One region of the Streptomyces sp. NPDC098781 genome, then DNA from elsewhere that is predicted to be linked to it. Evidence: predicted binding sites of a transcription regulator. Region 1 holds the regulator's gene; the other holds the start of a gene.
The links. The regulator HspR, encoded in region 1, represses chaperone genes until heat shock. The targets are predictions, from matches to a motif close to TTGAGNNNNNNNNNCTCAA.

Region 2: dnaK (molecular chaperone DnaK) is a predicted target of HspR. The motif match lies at 2,581-2,599, and genes of this name have one in related genera.

The regions. Positions count from the first base shown of each region.
Region 1 covers NZ_JBIWAK010000005.1:485,838-490,823, forward strand. Annotated here, with positions in the region: gene grpE (nucleotide exchange factor GrpE) at 1-436, shown strand, start outside; gene dnaJ (molecular chaperone DnaJ) at 473-1,654, shown strand; gene ACIQWG_RS23060 (heat shock protein transcriptional repressor HspR) at 1,660-2,124, shown strand; gene ACIQWG_RS23065 (fibronectin type III domain-containing protein) at 2,199-3,887, opposite strand; gene ACIQWG_RS23070 (substrate-binding domain-containing protein) at 4,182-4,986, shown strand, end outside.
Region 2 covers NZ_JBIWAK010000008.1:256,212-261,197, forward strand. Annotated here, with positions in the region: gene ACIQWG_RS30485 (ATP-binding protein) at 1-55, shown strand, start outside; partial or broken gene ACIQWG_RS30490 (hypothetical protein) at 52-1,858, shown strand; gene ACIQWG_RS30495 (OsmC family protein) at 1,924-2,352, shown strand; gene dnaK (molecular chaperone DnaK) at 2,646-4,541, shown strand; gene narI (respiratory nitrate reductase subunit gamma) at 4,538-4,986, opposite strand, start outside.

The DNA of each region.
Region 1 (4,986 bases):
GAACTACCGCCGCCGGGTGGAGCGGGACCGGATCACGGTCAAGGAGGTCGCCATCGCGAACCTGCTGACCGAGCTCCTGCCCGTGCTCGACGACATCGGCCGCGCGCGGGAACACGGCGAACTCGTCGGCGGATTCAAGTCCGTCGGGGAGTCGCTGGAGACCGTGGCGGCGAAGATGGGTCTTCAGCAGTTCGGCAAGGAGGGCGAGCCCTTCGACCCGACGATCCACGAGGCGCTCATGCACTCCTACGCGCCGGACGTCACCGAGACGACCTGCGTCGCGATCCTCCAGCCGGGGTATCGCATCGGCGAGCGCACCATCCGCCCCGCGCGGGTGGCCGTGGCCGAGCCCCAGCCGGGCGCGCAGACCGTCAAGTCGGAGGAGTCCGGCGAGGCGGCCGACGACAAGGAGAGCGGTGGCCCGGACGAGGGCTGACGTTGAACTGACGAGGAGAGAGGAGGGACGTCGAGGATGAGCACCAAGGACTTCATCGAGAAGGACTACTACAAGGTCCTCGGCGTCCCCAAGGACGCCACCGAGGCCGAGATCAAGAAGGCGTACCGGAAGCTCGCCCGCGAGAACCACCCGGACGCCAACAAGGGCAACGCCAAGGCGGAGGAGCGCTTCAAGGAGATCTCCGAGGCGAACGACGTCCTCGGCGACCCCAAGAAGCGCAAGGAGTACGACGAGGCGCGCACCCTGTTCGGCAACGGCGGCTTCCGCCCGGGGCCGGGCGGCACGGGCGGCTCCTTCAACTTCGACCTGGGCGACCTCTTCGGAGGCGGCGCCCAGGGCGGACAGCAAGGAGCGGGCGGCTTCGGCGGCGGACTCGGTGACGTCTTCGGGGGCCTGTTCAACCGCGGCGGTACGGGCACCACCCGCACCCAGCCACGCCGGGGCCAGGACATCGACACCGAGGTCAGCCTCAGCTTCACCGAGGCGATCGAGGGGGCGACGGTCCCGCTGCGGATGTCCTCGCAGTCGCCGTGCAAGGCGTGCGCGGGCACCGGCGACAAGAACGGCACACCCCGGGTGTGCCCGACCTGCGTCGGCACCGGCCAGGTGGCCCGGGGTTCGGGCGGCGGCTTCTCGCTCACCGACCCCTGCCCCGACTGCAAGGGGCGCGGCCTGATCGCCGAGCACCCGTGCATGGAGTGCAAGGGCAGCGGCCGCGCGAAGTCGTCCCGGACCATGCAGGTCCGCATCCCGGCCGGGGTGTCGGACGGTCAGCGCATCAGGCTGCGCGGCAAGGGAGCGCCCGGCGAGCGCGGCGGCCCGGCGGGCGACCTGTACGTCACCGTGCACGTCGACGCCCACCCGGTGTTCGGCCGCAAGGGCGACAACCTCACGGTGACCGTCCCCGTGACCTTCACGGAGGCGGCGCTGGGCGGCGAGGTCAGGGTCCCCACCCTGGGCGGACCGCCGGTCACCCTGAAACTGCCGCCGGGCACGCCCAACGGCCGCACCATGCGGGCGCGGGGCAAGGGCGCGGTCCGCAAGGACGGCACGCGCGGAGACCTGCTGGTCACCGTCGAGGTGAGTGTCCCGAAGGACCTTTCGGGGAAGGCTCGTGACGCGCTCGAGGCGTATCGCGAGGCGACCGCGGGTGAGGATCCGCGGGCGGAGCTGTTCGAGGCCGCGAAGGGAGCATGACGGTGATGGACGGTCGTCGACGCGGTGACAATTTCCGTGGGCCGTATGAACTGACCGAGGAGACCCCGGTCTACGTCATCTCGGTGGCGGCCCAGCTCTCCGGCCTGCACCCGCAGACACTGCGCCAGTACGACCGTCTGGGCCTGGTGTCCCCGGACCGCACGGCCGGCCGCGGCCGGCGCTACTCGGCCCGCGACATCGAACTGCTCCGCCAGGTGCAGGCGTTGTCGCAGGACGAGGGCATCAACCTGGCCGGCATCAAGCGCATCATCGAACTGGAGAACCAGGTCGCCGCCCTCCAGGCCAGGGTGGCGGAGCTCCAGGCCGCCGTCGAGGGCGCCGCGGCGGCGATGCAGCAGCGCGAGGCGGCGGTGCACGCGTCCTACCGGCGCGATCTGGTGCCGTACCAGGAGGTGCAGCAGACCAGCGCGTTGGTGGTGTGGCGGCCGAAGCGGCAGCAGAACGACTGACGTCACGTCAGGACACAGAAGGGGCCGTGGGTACGAACCCACGGCCCCTTCGTCTGTTGCGCGGTGCTCGGGACCTACGGCGTGGTGACCGCCGTGTCGCCCGCCGGCAGGCTCTCCGTGCCGTCCGCGGACACGGCCGTGACCCAGTAGTAGGACGTGGTGCCGCGCGAGACGCCGGTGTCGTAGTACTGGTGGGTACCGGAGGCGGCGTCGGTGATCTTCTCGTAGGCCGAAGTCGCCCGGTTCCAGCGGTAGACGCGGTAGCCGTTCTCGGCCTGCGCCCCGGACCACTCCAGGAGGTTGCCCTCGGCGCCCTCGGCCGGGGTGACGGTGAGCGTCAGGGGCGAACCCTCGGGCGTCGGCGTGCTCGGCGTCAGGTCCAGCTCGGTCGCGACGACGATCTCGGCCTCGCGGGTCCACTGGAAGCTGGAGTTCCAGTCGTCGTCGACGGCATCGACGATGAAGCAGGACTCCTCGCCGTCCGGGACGGTGGTGTAGGCGTACGAGGTGGTATCGGCGGAGAGGTAGTAGCCCGGGTAGAGGGAGCACATCCGCTCCTCCTCGTCACCGAGCAGCTCACCCCGGCGCACCACGTAACGCGCCAGATCGGGCGTGGGGTTGGCGTCCCAGCTGACATGGAAGCCGTACTCGGTCGGTGTGACCTTCACGCCGGTCACAGCGGACGGCGGGGTGAGGTCCTTGCGCTTGCCGCTCACGGCCGAGGACCGCGCGGACTCGTTGCCCGCGGCGTCGAGGGAGGTCGCCCGGTAGAAGTAGGTGGTGCCTTCCACGGCCGAGGTGTCCACGTAGGACGCGTCGGAGGTGGCGCCGACGCGCGTGTACGTCCCGTCCGCGGTGGCCGCCCGGTACACCCGGTACGACGTGGCCCCCTCGACGGCACCCCAGCCGACCCACAGCCCGTCCTGCCGGGAATCCGTGCTCAGCCCACCCGGGACGCCGGGCGCCGTGCGGTCGGCTGTGGTCACCGTCAGCGAAGCCGTCCCCACTGACGCGTTGCCGGCCTTGTCGTAGGCGCGGACGGAGTACTCGTAGGCGGCGCCCGTGACCGGGAGGGAGGTGTCGGTGAACGACGTCGAGGTCGTCGTGGCCAGCGGAGCGGCGGGATACGAGCCGCCCTTGACCCGGCGGTGGACGCGATACCCCGCGAGGTCCATCTCCTTGTTCCCGGCCCAGGTCAGCCTGGCCTTGCCGGTGGCCCGGTCGTAGGTCACGGCCGCGCCCGTCGGGCTGAGCGGTGCGATCTTGTCGACGGAGGCCGAAGTGCGGGGCGTGTAGCCGACCTTGACGCGGGCGGACCCGGTCCAGTTCACGTAGTCGATCCGCAGGGCGTGCTTGCCCTTCGGGATGTCGACGTTGACGGTCTTGGACACCGTCGTGGAGAGGTTCTTCCAGAGGTTGATCTTCAGGTTGCCGTCGACGTAGACGCGGATGCCGTCCAGACCGGACGCGCTGAGAGTGAACGGCCCGCCGGACCCGAAGTCGCGGGTCACGCTCCAGCGGACGCCGAAGTTGTTCGTCGGCAGTCCCGAAGCCGGGGCGCCCGTGCCCCAGTTCTGGTCGATGACGCCGTCGCAGTCGGTCCTGCGCGGCGTGCCGGAGAAGCTGGTATTCGCGTAGAATGTCCGCTTGAACACCGGTGAGGTGCAGGTGACCGCCGCGGAGGCGGGGGCCGCGACGGCGGTGACGAGTCCTGCGGCGGTGGCGAGCACGACCGTGGCGGCCGTGCCTCTGGCTGGGTTCATTCGATCCTCTGGTCGAGTAACGGGACAGCGGGGCGAGCTGTCCTCATCAGGACTCGCGAGGAATGGGGTTGGTTGTACGGATCTTGGTCACACGTTCGATCGAGGTTCGGTGGAGGGGGTGTAACGGGCGTTTGGAGGGGTTCCGCTATGTCTTTACATGATCAGCGGAGCGTGGTGTTGCGCACTCGTTAAGTGATTCCGCTTGACGCTGGGGGGCGTCGACGCGTTGTCTTTTCAGACATCTGGGCGCTCTGGCGCGCCCGTGTCCCGAAGGCACCAGAAGTGAGCTTCTTTATGCGTCCCTTGCGCCCCCTGCGCCGCACCGCCACCGCCGTGGCCGCCGCATCCACGATGACCCTCTCGCTGGCCGCGTGCGGGGCACTGGGTGTCACCGGGGACAGCAGTGAGGCGAGCCCGACCAAGGGCAACGACCTCACGGTGGGGCTGCTGCTGCCGGAGACGGCGAACACGCGCTACGACAAGTTCGACTTCCCCATCATCAGAAGCAAGGTCCTGGAGCTCACCGACAAGCAGGGCAGCGTCGTCTACAAGAACGCGGACGCGGACGCGGGCAAGCAGGAGACCCAGCTGGAGCAGATGATCGCCGACCAGGTCGACGTGATCCTGCTGGACGCCGTCGACGCGCACGCCATCTCCGGCGGGGTGCAGAAGGCCAAGGACGCCGGCATCCCGGTCATCGCCTACGACCGCCTGGCCGAGGGGCCGATCGACGCCTACGTGTCCTTCGACAACGAACTGGTCGGCGAGGTCCAGGGCCGCAGCCTGCTGGAGGCCATGGGGGAGGTCGACTCCTCCGACAAGATCGTCATGATGAACGGCTCGCCCACCGACCCCAACGCCAAGCAGTTCAAGGCGGGCGCCCTCTCCGAGCTCAACGGCTCGGTGGACATCGCCAAGTCCTACGACACCAAGGACTGGAAGCCGGAGAACGCCCAGGCCAACATGGCCGCGGCGATCAAGTCCATAGGCGCGAACAACATCAAGGGCGTCTACTCCGCCAACGACGGCATGGCCGGCGGCGTCATCAAGGCCCTGGAGGCGGCGGGCGTGACCGATCTGCCGCCGATCACCGGGCAGG
Region 2 (4,986 bases), on a different contig from region 1:
GTTCCTGGTGGAGGCCGCGCGGGACATGCCCCGGCTGGTGGAGGCGCGGCGATGAGCCGCAGCCACGACAAGGGGAAGGGCAAGAAGAAGCGGGACCTCGCGGCGGAGGCCTTCACCGAGGGGCTGCGGCTCGTGCGGGCCAACCCGGCGCTCGCCACCGTGGAGTTCACCGTCTGCCGCGACGAGAAGTGCGAACAGGCGCCCCGCGAGGGCCTCGCCCGCGTCGCCTCCGACGGCGTCCTGCACGCGCACCCGGAGCGCCTGGCCGAACCCGCCACCTGGGCCTGGACCATCGCGCACGCCGTCCTCCACCTCGGCTTCGGCCATGTGCCGTCGAAGAAGGGCACGCCGGTCCAGCCCGATCGCGCCGACCTCGCCGCCCGTTGTGCCGTCGTCAACCGCTTCCTGCTCACCTTCCCGGTCGGTCAGGCCCCGGACCACCTGCCGCTGACCTACCCCGACGGGGACGAGGAGCAGATCGCCGCGCGCTGGCGGCGCGACGGCATCCCGGCCGTGTACGAGCGCTGCGGCACCGCAGGTCCGGAGCCCGACCAGCTCCTGGTGGAGTGGATGGGCTGGTTCGGCTCGCCCCCCCGACCATCAGCTGGCCTTCGCCACCGCGCTGACCCGGACCGTGTCCACCGCGATGGACATGGCGGGCGGCCGCCGGGACTCCATGGACGGCGAGCCCGTCAAGAAGCGGCCCTGGCAGTGGGCGCTGGAGTGGTTCATCACCTCCTACCCGCTGCTCGGCGGCATCGCGGCCGGCATCAAGCTGGTCGCCGACGCCGAACTCGCCCGCGCGCACGGCATCGCCGTGGCCGCCGTCAACGCCGAGGCCGGCGAGATCTACATCAACCCGCTGCGGACGTTCGAGGCGGAGGAATGGCGGTTCATCCTCGCCCACGAGATGCTGCACGCCGCCCTGCGCCACGGCGACCGCTGCGGCACCCGCGACCCGTACCTCTTCAACGTCGCCTGCGACTACGTCATCAACGGCTGGCTGCGCGAGATGCAGATCGGGGAGATGCCCCACGGCCTGCTGTACGACGCGCAGTTCACCGGCCTGTCCGCCGAGGAGGTGTACGACCGGATCGCCGGCGACCTGCGCCGGATGCGCCGTCTCGCCACCCTGCGCGGCAAGGGCCTCGGCGACATGCTCGGCGCGCCCCTCGGTCCGCCCGGCGACTTCGTCGACCTCGACGAGTTCTACCGCCGGGGCCTGTGCCAGGGCCTCGACCTGCACCAGCAGCAGGAGCGCGGCTTCCTGCCCGGCGGACTGGTCCAGGAGATCCGCGCGCTCAGCCATCCGCCGCTGCCCTGGGACGCCCAGCTGGCCCGCTGGTTCGACGAGTTCGTGCCCCGCCCGGAACCGGTGCGGACGTACGCCCGCCCCGCGCGCCGCCAGGCGTCCACGCCCGACATCCCGCGCGCCGGCCGCTACTTCCCGCCGGAGGAGATCGCCCGCTGCACCTTCGGGGTGGTCCTGGACACCTCCGGTTCCATGGGCGCCGGCCTGCTCGGCAAGGCGCTCGGCGCGATCGCCTCGTACGCCGGGGCGCGCGACGTTCCGGCCGCGCGGGTGGTGTTCTGCGACGTGGGGCCCTACGACGCCGGGTACGTGCCGGTGGCGGACATCGCCGGCCGGGTACGGGTGCGCGGGCGTGGTGGCACGATCCTGCAACCCGGGATCGACCTGCTCCAGCGCGCGGACGACTTCCCGCCGGGCGCGCCCGTCCTCGTCATCACGGACGGCTGGTGCGATGTGCTGCGGGTGCGGCGCGAGCACGCGTACCTGATTCCGCAGCGCGGTCGCCTGCCGTTCACCCCGCGTGGGCCGGTCTTCCGGGTGCAGTGAGCCGGAGTGTGGTCGGATGGGAGCACGGACCCCAGCAAACGGGCCCCCACGCGAAAGGAAGAACCGTGGCTACCACGCGCTCCGCACACACCGTCTGGGAAGGCAACCTGCTCGAGGGCAACGGTGTCGTCAACTTCGACTCATCCGGTGCCATCGCAGCCCAGCCGGTCACGTGGGCCTCGCGCTCCCAGGACGCGAACGGCAAGACCAGCCCCGAGGAGCTGATCGCCGCCGCGCACTCCAGCTGCTTCTCCATGGCGCTCTCGCACGCCCTGAACGGCGCCGGCACCCCGCCCACCAAGCTCGTCACCTCGGCCGACGTGAACTTCCAGCCGGGCGAGGGGATCACCGGCATTCACCTCACCGTCGAGGGGACGGTGCCGGGCATCGACAACGATGCGTTCGTCGCCGCCGCCGAGGACGCCAAGGCCAACTGCCCGGTGAGCCAGGCGCTGAAGGGCACGGACATCACGCTCTCCGCCAAGCTGGCGTAGCGCCCCCGGGGGTGCGGCGGGCCCGTGAGGGTGTCGCCGCACCCCCTTTTGAACGTTGAACGAGTCCGGCTTCCGTCCGCCCTGGACCGGCGTCGCCGTGCACCGGCGGCGCTCGCGTGCGACCGTATTGCGGGAGGCGTCCCGCAGCCCCCGCCGCGCCCCGGCGCACCGGGACTGAGCGCCCGCTCAGCCCCCGTTTGGCACCCGCCTCCTAGGTCACTCGCCCCATTGACAAGAACCCACTCAAGTTTTGTGCTGGAGTTCCAGAGGTGCCCTGGCGGAAGGGGACAACGATGGCACGCGCGGTCGGGATCGATCTCGGGACCACGAACTCGGTGGTCGCCGTCCTGGAGGGCGGCGAACCCACTGTCGTGGCCAACGCGGAGGGGGCCAGGACCACACCGTCGGTCGTGGCCTTCGCCAAGAACGGCGAGGTGCTCGTGGGGGAGGTGGCCAAGCGGCAGGCGGTGACGAACGTCGACCGCACCGCGCGCTCCGTGAAGCGCCACATGGGCGACGCGAACTGGCGCTTCCCCGATCAGGGCGACATCGACGGCACCCGCTACCGGGCGCAGGAGCTGTCCGCCCGGGTGCTTCAGAAGCTGAAGCGGGACGCCGAGTCCTATCTCGGCGAGGACGTCACCGACGCGGTGATCACCGTCCCCGCCTACTTCGACGACGTCCAGCGGCAGGCCACCAAGGAGGCCGGCGAGATCGCGGGCCTGAAGGTCCTGAGGATCATCAACGAACCCACGGCCGCCGCCCTCGCCTACGGTCTGGACCGGGGCGAGGAACAGACGGTCCTCGTCTTCGACCTCGGCGGCGGCACCTTCGACGTCTCCCTGCTGGAGATCGGCGACGGCGTCATCGAGGTCAAGGCCACCAACGGCGACACACACCTGGGCGGTGACGACTGGGACCAGCGGATCGTCGAATACCTGGTGAAGAAGTTCAAGGGGCAGTACGGCATCGACCTCGGCAACGACAAGATGGCGCTGCAACGGCTGCGCGAGGGTGCCGAGAAGGCCAAGATCGAGCTGTCCAGCTCCTCCGAGACCACGATCAACCTGCCCTACATCACCGCCTCCGCCGACGGCCCCCTGCACCTCGACGAGAAGCTGACCCGCGCCCAGTTCCAGGAGCTCACCGAAGACCTCCTCGACCGCTGCAAGACCCCCTTCCACCAGGCGGTCAAGGACGCCGGCATCAAGCTCTCCGCGGTCGACCACGTGATCCTCGTCGGCGGCTCCACGCGGATGCCCGCCGTCACCGAACTCGTGAAGGAACTCACCGGCAAGGACCCGCACAAGGGCGTCAACCCCGACGAGGTCGTGGCCGTCGGCGCGGCCCTCCAGGCCGGCGTCATCCGCGGCGACGTCAAGGACGTCCTGCTGCTCGACGTCACCCCGCTGTCCCTCGGCATCGAGACCAAGGGCGGCATCATGACCAAGCTCATCGAACGCAACACGACCATCCCGACCCGGCGTTCGGAGATCTTCACCACCGCCACCGACAACCAGCCCTCGGTCGGCATCCAGGTCTACCAGGGCGAACGCGAGATCGCCGCGTACAACAAGAAGCTCGGGGTCTTCGACCTGACCGGCCTGCCCCCGGCCCCGCGCGGAGTCCCGCAGATCGAGGTCGCCTTCGACATCGACGCCAACGGGATCATGCACGTCTCCGCGAAGGACATGGCGACCGGCCGGGAGCAGAAGATGACGGTGACCGGCGGCTCGGCGCTGCCGAAGGACGACATCGACCGCATGATGCGGGAGGCCGAGCAGTACGCCGAGGAGGACCGCAACCGCCGCGAGGCCGCCGAGACCCGGAACCAGGCCGAACAGCTCGTCTACCAGACCGAGAAGTTCATCCGCGACAACGAGGACCGGGTCCCGGCGGACACCAAGGCCGAGGTCGAGTCGGCGATCACCGACCTCAAGCAGCAGTTGGAGCAGAACGCCGAGACCGGTGTGCTGCGCACCGGCATCGAGAAACTCGCCACGGTGAGCCAGAAGATGGGACAGGCGATGTACGCCCAGTCCCAGCAGGCACCGTCGGACGCCGACGCGGGCACGAGCACCGGCTCGGGCTCGGAACAGGCGTCACCGCAGGACGACGACGGCGTAGTGGACGCGGAGATCGTCGACGACGAGAAGGACGAGCGGGACCAGAAGGGCGGGGCGGCCTAGGAGCCCGCCTTCTCCCAGCCGCGCCGCTCCGGCCGCGGCCCCAGCTGCTCGGGGTCGCGGCTGCGGTACACCACATACGGCCGGAACAGGTACTGCACCGGCGCGCTGAACATGTGCACCAGCCGGGTGTAGGGCACCAGCGCGATCAGCGCCATGCCGACCACCGCGTGGATCTGGTACAGCACCGGCACGCCCGCCATCCGGTCCAGGTCGGGCTGGAGGGTGAACAGGCTGCGGGCCCAGGGGGCGATGGACCGGCGGTAGTCGTAGCCGTCGCCGGAGACATGGGTGAGCTTGGCGACCATGCCCAGCACGATCGCGCCGAGCAGGACGACGTACATGACCTTGTCGTTGGCCGTCGTCGCCCGGAACACCGGGGCGTTGGTGCGCCGCCGGTAGACCAGCAGCCCGATCCCGGCGACCGTCACCACGCCGGCCGCCGTAC